DNA from 3 places in the Phytobacter sp. genome. Region 1 is predicted to be linked to each of the others. Evidence: predicted binding sites of a transcription regulator. Region 1 holds the regulator's gene; each other region holds the start of a gene.

Region 1 (4,262 bases):
ATCTGCACAACAATCGCACAACAATTCTCCCATCGTGTTGGTCCACGGTTTGTTTGGTAGCCTGGACAACCTCGGTATCCTTGCTCGTGACCTCGTCAATGACCATGACATTCTTCAGGTTGATATGCGTAATCACGGGCTTTCAGACCGTTCAGACGAGATGAATTATCCGGTGATGGCGCAGGATTTGGTCGACACGCTGGACGCACATTCTATAGAGCGCGCAACCTTTATCGGCCACTCGATGGGTGGCAAAGCAGTCATGGCCTTAACTGGCCTCGCTCCTGAGCGTATTGACCAATTGGTTGCGATTGATATTGCCCCCGTTGATTATGCTGTCCGCCGCCATGATGAGATTTTTGCCGCTATCAATGCCGTGACGGATGCGCAAGCCACAACGCGCCAGCAGGCGGCTGCCGTGATGCGTACCGTTATTGATGAAGAGGGAGTGATTCAGTTTTTGCTGAAGTCGTTTATTGACGGCCAGTGGCGTTTTAACGTTCCCGTGCTCTGGGAACAGTACCCGCACATTGTAGGCTGGGAAGAGGTTCCGGCCTGGAACCACCCTGCTCTGTTCATTCCTGGTGGGAACTCACCGTATGTGACTGAACAGTACAGGCAGACGCTGCTCAAACAATTTCCTCAGGCGAAGGCACATGTGATTGCCGGTGCGGGCCATTGGGTGCATGCAGAAAAGCCTGATGCCGTTTTGCGTGCTATCCGTCGTTATCTCGCTGAAAAGACAAACTGATTAAAAACCCGGCGACCGGTCGCCTGAACGCGCCCGGGCGTTGGCGTACCTGCCTCCCTGATGTATGATGGCGCGCTAATCAGCCCGGGCTACGACCCGATTGCTTGTACTTCCCGTAGTATTCTTAAATCATGGCTAAAGAACAAACGGACCGCACGACACTAGATCTGTTCGCGAATGAGCGTCGCCCGGGACGTCCTAAAACCAATCCGCTCTCTCGCGACGAGCAATTGCGTATCAATAAACGCAATCAGCTTAAACGCGATAAATTTCGTGGGCTTAAACGCGTCGAATTGAAAATCAATGCCGAAGCCGTTGATGCATTAAATGCACTGGCCGACGCGCGTCAAATGAGTCGCAGTGAACTCATCGAAGAGATGTTGCTGGAACAGCTCAAAGCGCTGAACAGCATTGATTCCTCTGAATCTTCATCTAAATAACGCTTTCATGTGGCATAGAGTGCAGTCTGGCGCGATTGCAGTTTCCGCGCGCTTGCCTGTTCTGCTATGATTGCCCTTATCCGTGGGCTAAACGCCACCACCATATCATTAAGTTTCAAGAGGTTATTTTACTCATGGCAATCACTGGCATTTTTTTCGGCAGCGACACCGGTAATACCGAAAACATCGCAAAAATGATCCAGGCTCAGCTTGGTAAAGATGTTGCTGATGTTCACGACATTGCAAAAAGCAGCAAAGAAGATCTGGAAGGCTACGACATCCTGTTACTCGGCATCCCGACCTGGTACTACGGTGAAGCACAGTGTGACTGGGATGATTTCTTCCCGACGCTGGAAGACATTGATTTCAATGGCAAACTGGTCGCGCTGTTTGGCTGTGGCGATCAGGAAGATTATGCTGAGTACTTCTGTGATGCGTTGGGTACCATCCGTGACATCATCGAACCACGCGGTGCGGTGATTGTCGGTCACTGGCCGACTGAAGGTTACCACTTCGAAGCGTCCAAAGGCCTCGCCGATGACGACCACTTCGTGGGCCTGGCCATTGACGAAGACCGCCAGCCGGAGCTGACCGCTGCACGTGTTGATAAATGGGTTAAGCAGATTTATGAAGAGCTGAACCTTAAAGATATCATTAATGCCTGATGCTGTTTGGCGCAATCTGCGGGTTGCGCCAGATTGATAGTTAAAACCAATGGAAATAATTGCTACATTTTTTTAACTTTTGCCTCCAGCACTGTACAATATGGCCTGGTTAAAATGGGTATCGCGAAGGACTTTGTTGGCGCTACCACGTTTTATACGCTTACTTTACTTGAGGGCTTGCAGTTTTCATTTAGACATGGCAGTTCTATAATGAGACGCATTTCCCAGTGCATTCCTTGTAGCTTCCCGATGGGGAGCGAACCGTTTAGCAACAGGACAGATTCCGCATGACTGACAACAATACCGCATTAAAGAAGGCCGGCCTGAAAGTCACGCTTCCTCGCTTGAAAATTCTGGAAGTTCTTCAGGAGCCGGATAACCATCATGTCAGTGCGGAAGATTTATATAAGCGCCTGATCGATATGGGCGAAGAGATCGGGCTGGCAACGGTTTACCGTGTACTGAACCAGTTTGACGATGCCGGGATCGTAACCCGTCATAATTTTGAAGGCGGTAAATCCGTTTTCGAACTGACTCAGCAACATCACCATGACCACTTGATTTGCCTCGATTGTGGCAAAGTGATTGAATTCAGTGATGACTCCATTGAAGCTCGCCAGCGTGAAATCGCGTCGCAACACGGTATCCGTCTGACGAACCACAGCCTCTATCTCTACGGCCACTGCGCTGAAGGCGATTGCCGCACCGACGACAATGCCCACGAGATTGCTGGAAAATAATCTTCCGTAAACGTAAAAAGCCAACCCTAAGGTTGGCTTTTTTTATGGCTGGAAAAGTGTTTTTCCTACTGCGTATTGTGGCTACGAATCTCCTGCCAGATACGATCGCAATCGGCTTTTATCGCCTGTCCGTTACCCGTATGGGTCGCTTCGAGGCACTGCTGATAATCCAGTGTACGAACCGTTTCTTCATGGGCAAACTGTTGATGCGCTTTTTCCGATTTGAGCACCTCCAGCACACTACGACAGGCTTCAAGCTTTTGCGGCGACCCCTCCGCCGTATTAATGCAGGCACTGTAAGCGGTTTTCAGACGCATATCTTCCTTTGACGCGCCAGGTTGCTGTACACACGCAGCCAGACCGAGGGTCATTAACAGAATCATCAGGTTATTTTTCATTTTGCTCTCCTTCGCATCAGAAGATCGAGAACGGCGCAATCACGATAAATTTCACGTCGCGCTCATCCTGGAAGATATTGTTGTATCCCCCGCCCCAGCTCGGGATATCAGAGTGGTTATCATATTGCGTGAAGTGCAGCTTGAAGAGTGTGCCTTTCGCCAGACCATCCTGCAGGGTGTAAACCACATCCAGACTGTAAGCAGATTCTTTAATGGAGTTACCGGCATCGTAATATTTGTCGCCAGAAGGAACGTTCGAGGGTTTAGCATCCCAGCCGTAGACATATGACGCCCCCACCGCCCAACCCGGCAGATTTAAATCTTTAAGATCGTACATCGCACCGACAAAGACGGCTTTCTCATTGTGGGCGTTAAAGTCTGAGCGATTATCCCACCAAATATCCAGACGGCCATTTGATGAACCATACAGTGGCGTCATACGCTGGTTGAAGTATCCCTGGCGGCCATCAGCTTTAACCCATGTTCCTTCAAGACGTAAATCAACCGGCCCGACAGCATAATTAAACGTCAACGCCTGTAACCATGCCGTACCATCATAAATATCATTAATCGTATGATTAGTGGCTTTATCCCTCGAACTGTAGAATTGATAACTGGTTGATAACGGACTACCCGCAATATCAAATTTATAACTGGCTTTCGCAAAATACTGATCCACATATCCCTGGGCCTGGCCAAACGCAGCCTCTAATACGAGATCGTTTTTAAAATCATATTTCGCACCGAGAGAGTGCACATAATCAATTTTGGTCACGCGATCATTTTGATAGAAATTATCGGTTTCATTATACCAGGGCGCTTTATATTCATTGGCCCACATATAGGAAAAACTCAACTCGCCTGCTTGCTCAAAATTCAGTTTTACACCAGCCTCGGTACCCTGATAGGTTCCTGGCATAAAACTCCAGTTAGAAGCCAGCAGCGTCTGTCCGGTGGGCTGAATATAGCCCGCTCTGGCCCACACCGGACCGTATTTGAACTTAGCCGCAGCGGTGTAAAGACTTGCACCGCTTCTGTCCCCAGCCCAGTCTTCATCGTAGACTTTATGACTATTAGAGAAAGCTATTTCGTTAGGGTGGGCACTGCCCGACGATTCGGCCATTTCAATGGCTGCAAACGCCGCAATATCGATACCGAACATATCTGCTGCATATCCCGACTGGAAATCCAGATTGGTATTCCAGGTGGAATGCGCAAGGTTAGTTTTATATTTATTGCCGTCGGTGACGTCTTTACGGTCGCGCTCA
Region 2 (4,262 bases), 100 kb from region 1:
TCAGGGTGGAGTTTAACGTATATTCCGGGATGATCGACAGGCGTTCACCGGTGGTTTTGTTCTTACTCTGTAGCATGTACGTGACGTTATTGCTCAGGGTGATCGCATCGGTAACCGGAACGTTTAACGTACCTTCCAGACCTTCTACGACGGCTTTAGGCACGTTTTCCCATTGATAGAGGTCGGTTTTGGTTTTGCCCACTGCCGTCTGGCTCAGCGGAGAATAACCGGCTTCAATCTTATTGCGATAATCGTTACGGAACCAGGTCACCCCGGCCAGCCAGCCTTCGTGTTTAAACTCAAGACCAATCTCTTTGTTGATGCTGGTTTCGGCTTTCAGGTCATCATTACCCTGCATGTAGCAGCCGACGTTAGCAGCGCTGGCGTAGCAGCCCTGGCCTTTACTGTACAGAATGTAGTTGGTGTTGGTCTGGAACAGGCTTGGCGCTTTATAAGCACGGGCGATACCCATTTTCAGCGTGAAGTCATCACCCAGTCCCTGTGACAGGTTCAGTGATGGGCTCCAGTTGTTGCCCACCACCGTGTGGTGATCGAAACGCAGACCCGGGGTCAGGGTGGTGCTGTCGGTGGCTTCGATATTGTCTTCGGCAAACAGAGAGAAGATCTCTGCGCTGGAGTACGGGCTACGACCGGTGCTGGTGTAACCGGCAATCGGCCCACCCTGCAGTGCCTGGGTGTTGGATGCGGAATCCTTCATGCGCTGCTGGTTCCACTCGGTACCCACGGTCAGGTTTTGATTAACCAACAGGTCGAACGGTACGCTCACTTCGCTGTGCAGCATCACGTCGGACAGGTCGGTATCCGAGAATTTATCGCTGTTGAACAGACCTTCCAGACCACCGGCCAGACCTTCGCCCAGACGGGAGTTACGGGTGTGCTCGTACTGCACCCAGTTGCTGGTGGTCACGCCGTTGTCCCAGCCGCCGTTCCAGGTGACGGAATAGTTCTGGCGGTAGAGACGGTTGGTCTCTTTGCCGTAGTTTTCCTTCACGAAGTTGTTGCTGCTGCTGTCATTGTTGGTGTTCTGGGTGTCGCCCGCATACAGGTTACCCTGACGGCTATAGCCCGCCTGGAATTCCAGCGCCTGCATCGGCGCAAACGCCCAACGCACCACGCCGTTGATATCTTTGTTCTCAACACCTTCACGACCTGCAGCCAGGGTGTTGGAGTAGATTCCGGTACGCTCGGACTGATGACCCTGGTTGATGTCATACGCATCAGCCTGGGTTTTATTCAGGTTACCGTACAGGCGGAAGCTGACGTCGCCACCCAGCGGCCCCATCAGGCTAAAGTCGGTGCGTTTAGTGGAACCTTCATCTTTATGCTCAGGGGCATTGAAGTAGCTGTTCCAGGAGCCGTGCCACTCCTGGTCAGTGGATTTTTTGGTGATGATGTTCACCACGCCACCCGCCGCACCGTTACCGTAACGGGCCGCAGCCGGGCCACGCAGCACTTCAATACGCTCGATCATGTCCGCAGGTACCCAACTGGTGTCGCCACGGCTATCACGCTCGCCGCGCCAGCCCTGACGGACAGAGTTACGACTGGTGACCGGCTTACCGTCGACCAGAATCAGGGTGTTTTCCGGGCCCATACCGCGAATGTCAATCTGACGGTTGTTGCCACGTTGGCCACTGGTGGAGTTCCCGGTCAGGTTAACGCCCGGCATGGTACGGATAATTTCAGAAACGTCACGTGCGGGGGGATTCTTACGGATTTCATCGGCGGTGATGGTAGAAACCCCCGGAGCCTGCAGATTCTGCTGAGCGGCGGTCACCACAATGGTATCTTCGTTGCTGGATGCGTCACTGGTGGTCTCTGCCGCGAAAGCGGGCAAAGCAACACCATATATTCCCAAATTGACCAATAAGGTCAGGGAACGGATTTTATTGTTCATTGTCATTCCTGCTTTTTTCGCCACTCTCCTCGCTCGATCCTTTCCCCAATGGGTAAGGAAAGCGGCATGATGTCGCCAGCTTGCTACGAAGGACGCTCATCCTGAGAAAAATCGCAACAAGTGACATTTTTATAATGAAAGACGCGCCGGTGCAGGCGCGGGCAATACGCTATTGCAAATGCAAATAGTTATCAATAATATTATCAAGAAATTTGTTAATGCAAGCAAAAATTTCCACATGTAATTCGGGGTTAATGCGGTGGTGTTAGAGACAGGAAGTGATGCCTGGTGGGCATCAAAGCAGGGGCCGGAGTGGGAACAAACATCGGCAGAACAGTACCGCGTTACCTTTTGGTGGCGGGATCCCGCAGGGAGCGAAGTGTCTTCAGACATACAGCATGTCTGGCTCTACATCACCGGGGTCACTGACCACCATCAACAGTCCGCCCCACAGTCCTTACAACGCATTCCAGGTACTGATGTCTGGACCTGGCAGACCCATCTGGAAGCCGGATGGCGCGGCAGCTATTGCCTGATCCCTTCGACAAATCAGGATGATTTTTCTCCACAGGTCTTTAGCCAAACCCCGCCTGAGCGAACTGCACTGCGCGAGGGCTGGCGCGCACTCTTTCCTCATGCCATCGCCGACCCATTGAATTCTCACACCTGGCGTGGCGGGCGTGGTCACCCGGTTTCACCACTCGCCTTGCCAGGTGCGCCCGAGCAACCGGGCTGGAACAAGCCGGATGCCGAATTCACCCCGCCGGTTTGCTTCGAATGGCAGAGCGCACGGTTAGGTAACCACCGCCGCGTGTGGGTCTACACCACCGGAGATGAGAACAGCACGGAACGCCCGCTGGCAGTGCTGCTCGACGGGCAGTTCTGGGCCGAAAGCATGCCCGTCTGGCCTGCGCTTGCGGCTTTAACCCGTGAGGGAACATTGCCCCCGGCGGTCTATGTGCTTATCGATGTCATTGATACCGCCCATCGCAGCCAGGAACTGCCCTGCAATGAAGATTTCTGGCTGGCGGTTCAGCAGGAGTTACTGCCACGCGTTCAGTCGACGACGCCGTTCAGCGACCGCGCCGAGCGCACGGTCGTCGCCGGGCAGAGCTTTGGTGGTCTGGCCTCGCTGTATGCCGGGTTGCACTGGCCGGAACGTTTTGGCTGTGTGTTGAGCCAGTCAGGTTCTTACTGGTGGCCACACCGTGGCGGCCATGCGGATGGGGTGCTGATTGAGGCGCTTCGGCGCGATGAACTCTCGGCAAAAGGGCTGCGCATTGTGCTGGAGGCAGGCGTGCGGGAACCGGTTATTTTCCGGGCCAATCAGGCGATGTTGGGTGAGTTGCAGCGTTCACAACCCTCTGTTTTCTGGCGTCAGGTTGATGGCGGGCATGATGCGCTTTGCTGGCGCGGTGGGCTGACATCCGGGCTTATCACCCTCTGGCAGCCGTTGCTGCGTGCTGAATAGCGCGCACTTTTTCACGACAGGAGTCTGGTATGGAATTCAGCAATCCCTTCGATAATCCCGAGGGACAATTTTATATTCTGCAAAATTCCCGGCAGCAGTTCAGCCTGTGGCCTGAATCATGCGCGCTGCCAGAAGGCTGGCAGGTGGTGTGTGCACCCGCATCACAGAACACCTGCAATGAATGGCTTGCACAACACTGGCAGACATTAATACCTGCGCACCATGCCCAATAAGGAGAGGCTGATGACCACACGATTACCTTTGGTCGCCGCACAGCCGGGGATCTGGATGGCGGAAAAACTCTCCACACTGCCCAACGCCTGGAGCGTGGCGCACTATGTGGCGTTGGACGGTGCACTGGATGCGCCTCTCCTGGCGCAGGCGGTTGTCGAAGGGATGAAGCAGGCAGATACCCTGCGGATGCGCTTTACTGAGGACAACGGTGAAATCTGGCAATGGGTAGATAATGCACAGAGCTTCCCGTTGCCGCAGATTGTTGATTTGCGTGCTGAATCTGACGCTCATGCTGCGGCCCTGGCTCTGATGAACGCCGACCTTGAACAAAATCTGCGCGTCGACGGCGGTAAGCCGCTGACGCATCACGCCATTATCCAGCTCAGTGACACCCGCTGGTACTGGTATCAGCGTTATCACCACTTGTTGGTGGATGGTTTCAGTTTCCCGGCTATTACCCGCCAGATTGCCGCCATTTATCGCGCAATGCGCCACCATGACGCCCTGCCTGAATCGCCTTTTACTCCTTTTGCGGAGGTGGTGGACGAATATGAACGCTACCGCGACAGTGAGGCCTGGCAGCGGGATAAAGCCTTCTGGTCTGAACATAAACGCACCTTACCGGCAGCTGGTTCCCTC
Region 3 (4,262 bases), on a different contig from region 1:
CGACTATCAGAAGACGACCGAGTAGTTCAGGCCGAAGGTACGACCGCGACCTTTGTAGGTATACAGGTTTTCAGCACCGTAGGTTGGGCTATACAGACCCGGTGCGCGCTGTCCCCAGGCGGTGGTGTAATCTTCGTCGAGCAGGTTTTCCACGCTGAAACTCAGCTTGCCGACAGGCAACAGATAGCTGCCTAACAGGTCAACGGTGTTGTAGCCGTCGATTTTCTTACCGGCTTCGTCAGAGAGATCAAACGTCTGCGTGCTTTGCAGACGCAGCGTCCAGTCGCCCGGCGCCCAGGTCACCCATGCGCTCATTTTCGACGGGCTGGCGCTGTCTACCGTCAGCTTTTTCCATTTCCCATCGACGCGAGTCTGCGATTTGATAGCGTTAAAGTTCGCACCCGTGCTCCATTCGCTGTCGGTAAAGAAGTAATCCACCTGGCCTTCCACACCATAAATCCGACGCTGGTCATCTTCAATGTTGATGGTCATGTCGGTTTTGTTGATGTTGATGGTTTTGTCGGAGAGCGAATAGTAACCGGCAATCCGCGTGCGCAGGTTATCCCCGGTGAAGCGCCAGCCCAGCTCATACGCATCAACTTTAATGCCGTCGAGCTTCGAGTCGTTAACGTTGACGCTGTTCATCAGGCGATAGTGACCGTTGCTCAACTGGTAGGTACCGGAGCCGTAGTATTTCGCCAGATCCGGCAGCTCAAAGCCTTGCGAGAAGTTAAACCACAGCTGCTGGCGATCGGTCAGGTGACCAAGGATCCCCGCGTTAAACAGCAGGTTGTTGTAATCAGTTTTCCCGCCCGGCACCGCGTCTGCCGAAGTAGCTTTACCCGTGGCGATGGCCTGCTGCTGCGCATAACCCACAAAGTCGTCAACCCGGTTTTCCGTGTACTGATAACGCACGCCGCCGCTCAGTGTGATGGCGGAGATGTCGTAGCTGGTTTGCAGGAACGGCGCGAAGTTGGTGATGCTGTAGCCCGGATAACGTCCAACATTCCAGGCGTTGTCCAGCTTCATACCGCCGCTGGCGGACGCTTTGCTGAGGTCGAAAAATTGCTGATTGGCGTCGAAGGTTTCATGCTCGGCGTCCACGCCCCACGTCAGCGTCAAATCATCCAGCGGTTTGCTGTTGATGGTGAGTTTGCCGCCATAGAAATCGGTTTTTTGCTGCGATGCGCCGATGCTGGTGACCTTGCCGCCGGAGAGAGTAGGGAAGGGGTAAAATGTCAGGCTTTCATCGCGGTAGTAAATTTGTGCGAGCAGATCCTGACCCCAGAAATCGGTGTTGGAATATTGCAGGTTGATCAGGTGGCGCTCGGTGCCTGGAATGCGGTCAGAGTCGAGGTTGTTTTTGTTGTACGCGTTGCCAGAACCGGTCACCGCTGAGAAATTCTCGCCAAGGTACAGGCCGTGCTTACCGTCAGACTCGCTTTTGTAATACTGGGTGGTGAGTTGCAACTGCTGATGATCGTCGATATTCAGCGTGCCGGTGCCCATCACGTCCAGGCGGTCGGAGTACTGCAGACCGGTCTGAGTGTTATCGATGTTCACCTCGTCACCTTTGCCGTCATACCAGCCGCCAAAGCGCTGATACGCCACTGACAGGCGACCGGAGGCGTTGTCGTTGCCGCCGCTGACCGCCGCCGCGATGTTCTCGTCATTGTCGTTATGGCTGTTGAAGCCCGTTTTCATGCCGGTCTGCAACTCGACTTCCGTTTCCGGCTGACCTTTTTTGGTCACGATATTGATTAAGCCGCCGGTACTGCCGCCGCCGTAAAGGGAGGTGGCACCGGAGATGACTTCAATGCGCGAGATGTTAAACGGATCGATGGAGTCCAGCTGGCGGCTGTCGCTGCGCGAGGAGTTTAAACGCACGCCGTCGACCATCACCATCATCGAGCGGCCACGCATATTCATGCCGTAGTTGGTGCGCCCCTGGCTGCTGACATCCATGCCGGGAATCAACTGCGCCAGCACTTCTTTGAGCTCTTTACCGCCCTGAACCTGCTGTTCAATTTCAGCCTGTTCAATAACCCAGGTGGTCTGCGCCATGTCGGTAATGTTGTGATTCGCGCGGCTGGCGGCCACCACCAGGGTCTCTTCTTTTTGACCTTCCGCCGAGGTATGAGCGGATAACATCATCAGTAAACAAGGGCTTAGCGCCCAATAACCACGAGCTTTCATTATTTTGGTCATCCTGAACTATCAGAGTTTCAGCGGCGTAGAGTCTTACAAACCGCAAGAACACCATCCTTTTAGATGATAGTGATTATCAAGATGATATGAATTATCGTTACCATGTAAACAGTTTGTGTTAAAAAATATTACTGTAATGGCATGATTTTTATGTGGTTTATGTGTTTGATGGAGGTAATGTGTTCAAAGCTGTGGAGGATGTAGCGATGATCTTTCACAATGGCTAATCATGCATATAACATTGCCTCCCCATATAATATTCACTTAAGCAGAATTTAAGAGATTAAATACAATTTCTTTTAAACCAATATCTAACTAAATATAATCGATCGCTTTATAATTTTGGATGTTTCTGGAATGAGTTCCAATAAATATAACTCGATCGTATTACGTGATGATGACAGTTTTGCCCGCCGTATTGGCTTCGCTTTGAAATGGATTGTTCCCGCATTTTTCGTGTCGTTATTGATCCCCTATTGTAGTGGTTATCCAGGTGTGGGTAATACTCTGATTACTTTTCTTTCCCTTTCATTGGCAAGATTCAATCGCATTGCTTTTTTTTTGGTTTGTTTTTTGCTGTTGACCGTAGCTCTATATATACCGGTCGGTTATGATTTTGGACGTATCAACTTTGCCTTTGTTGTTTCAGGCATGCAAACAAACGCTGATGAAGCAATAGAGTTTTTTAACGACATCAGTTTTGCAGCCCTACTTTTGTGTGCATCATCCCTGGCATTTTTATACCTCTACACCAGAGGAGAAAAATATTATGGTTCAAAATATAGTCTCTTAGTGTTGTGCATTTTTTTGGTCATCAATCTCAATGCTTATCCGGTAAGAATGCTAAAGTCTGTTTGTACCTATACGCAGAAGGCCGGAGAGGAGTTTGAACGCCTCAATCAGTTGAGTAAAACCGTTGATGACTTCACGGTCACTGGTGTATCACCTCAATATAAGAATATCGTTGTTATCATTGGTGAAAGTGTGACAAGGGACTATATGTCTCTGTATGGCTATTCAAAAAACACTACGCCCTGGCTCAACAATGCTTCTGGTTACTTTTTCTCTGAGTACATCTCTGCAGCACCTAACACCTACCTATCACTCCCCAGAACGCTGGCAATGAGCGATGGCGTCAAGGTAGATGATGGTAACAATATTGTTTCTCTATCGAAGAAAGCAGGGTTTGAAACCTATTGGGTCTCAAATCAGGGATATTTGGGGGCTTACGATACGCCTTCAACAATGATTGCAAGTAAAGCACAACATACAAAATTCCTGAAAAAAGGAGATTATAATTCGAGCAATGTTGATGATTTTGCAATGCTGACTGAATTAAAAGAAATTGTTGCAGAAAAAAGTCAGAAACAGAATGCGATTTATTTGCACATGATCGGTTCGCATCCCGATACGTGTTCAAGATTGAATGGTTACCCAGTTAATTTCGACGTGGGGAATGAGAAATTAAATTGTTACCTTGCAACGATCCAAAAACTGGATGCATTTATTAAAGAAACAGTAAAAACACTTAATGACACTCGTGAACCTTACGTTCTTTTTTATTTCTCCGATCATGGAATGACGCTCGATAAGTCAGACAGACCTGTCAGACACGGTAATGATGCCCGTCAGAATTACAATGTTCCTTTTTTCGTCATCACCAGTGATGCGAAGGAGCATGTAGTGAACAGTAATAAGATGAGCGCCAGAGACTTTATAGCTCTCTATGAGCGTTATGTTGGCTTCTCGTCCAACAAGGTTGCGCCGAAAGATTTAGATGCCAGCCAAAGTCAGGGAATTAATGTGTTTAATGGTGAAAAGCTCATTCCTTATGAGCAGCTCAAGACAAACAATATCGTTTACTGAGCCACGCAGGGAATGCTCCCCCTCACCCCGACCCTCTCCCTCAGGGCGAGGGAGAAAACCAAAAGCAAAAAACCCGCCATAGGCGGGTTCTTCTAAATAGTGGTGCCCGGACTCGGAATCGAACCAAGGACACGGGGATTTTCAATCCCCTGCTCTACCGACTGAGCTATCCGGGCAACGGGGCGCAT

The links. The regulator Fur, encoded in region 1, represses iron uptake genes when iron is present. The targets are predictions, from matches to a motif close to ATAATAATGAGAACNACTATCAA.
Region 2: a site for Fur is predicted at 2,097-2,119, ahead of fes (enterochelin esterase). Genes of this name have one in related genera too.
Region 3: a site for Fur is predicted at 2,272-2,294, ahead of AC5JPW_RS22860 (TonB-dependent siderophore receptor). Genes of this name have one in related genera too.

The regions. Positions count from the first base shown of each region.
Region 1 covers NZ_JCACPZ010000004.1:725,826-730,087, forward strand. The annotation lists gene ybfF (esterase) at 1-751, shown strand, start outside; gene ybfE (LexA regulated protein) at 883-1,191, shown strand; gene fldA (flavodoxin FldA) at 1,326-1,856, shown strand; gene fur (ferric iron uptake transcriptional regulator) at 2,144-2,596, shown strand; gene chiQ (ChiQ/YbfN family lipoprotein) at 2,662-2,994, opposite strand; gene chiP (chitoporin ChiP) at 3,011-4,262, opposite strand, start outside.
Region 2 covers NZ_JCACPZ010000004.1:826,970-831,231, reverse strand. The annotation lists gene AC5JPW_RS07985 (TonB-dependent siderophore receptor) at 1-1,918, opposite strand, end outside; gene fes (enterochelin esterase) at 2,178-3,389, shown strand; gene AC5JPW_RS07975 (MbtH family protein) at 3,419-3,622, shown strand; gene entF (enterobactin non-ribosomal peptide synthetase EntF) at 3,633-4,262, shown strand, end outside.
Region 3 covers NZ_JCACPZ010000008.1:1,054,832-1,059,093, reverse strand. The annotation lists gene AC5JPW_RS22860 (TonB-dependent siderophore receptor) at 7-2,196, opposite strand; gene AC5JPW_RS22855 (phosphoethanolamine transferase) at 2,566-4,074, shown strand; tRNA gene AC5JPW_RS22850 (tRNA-Phe) at 4,175-4,250, opposite strand.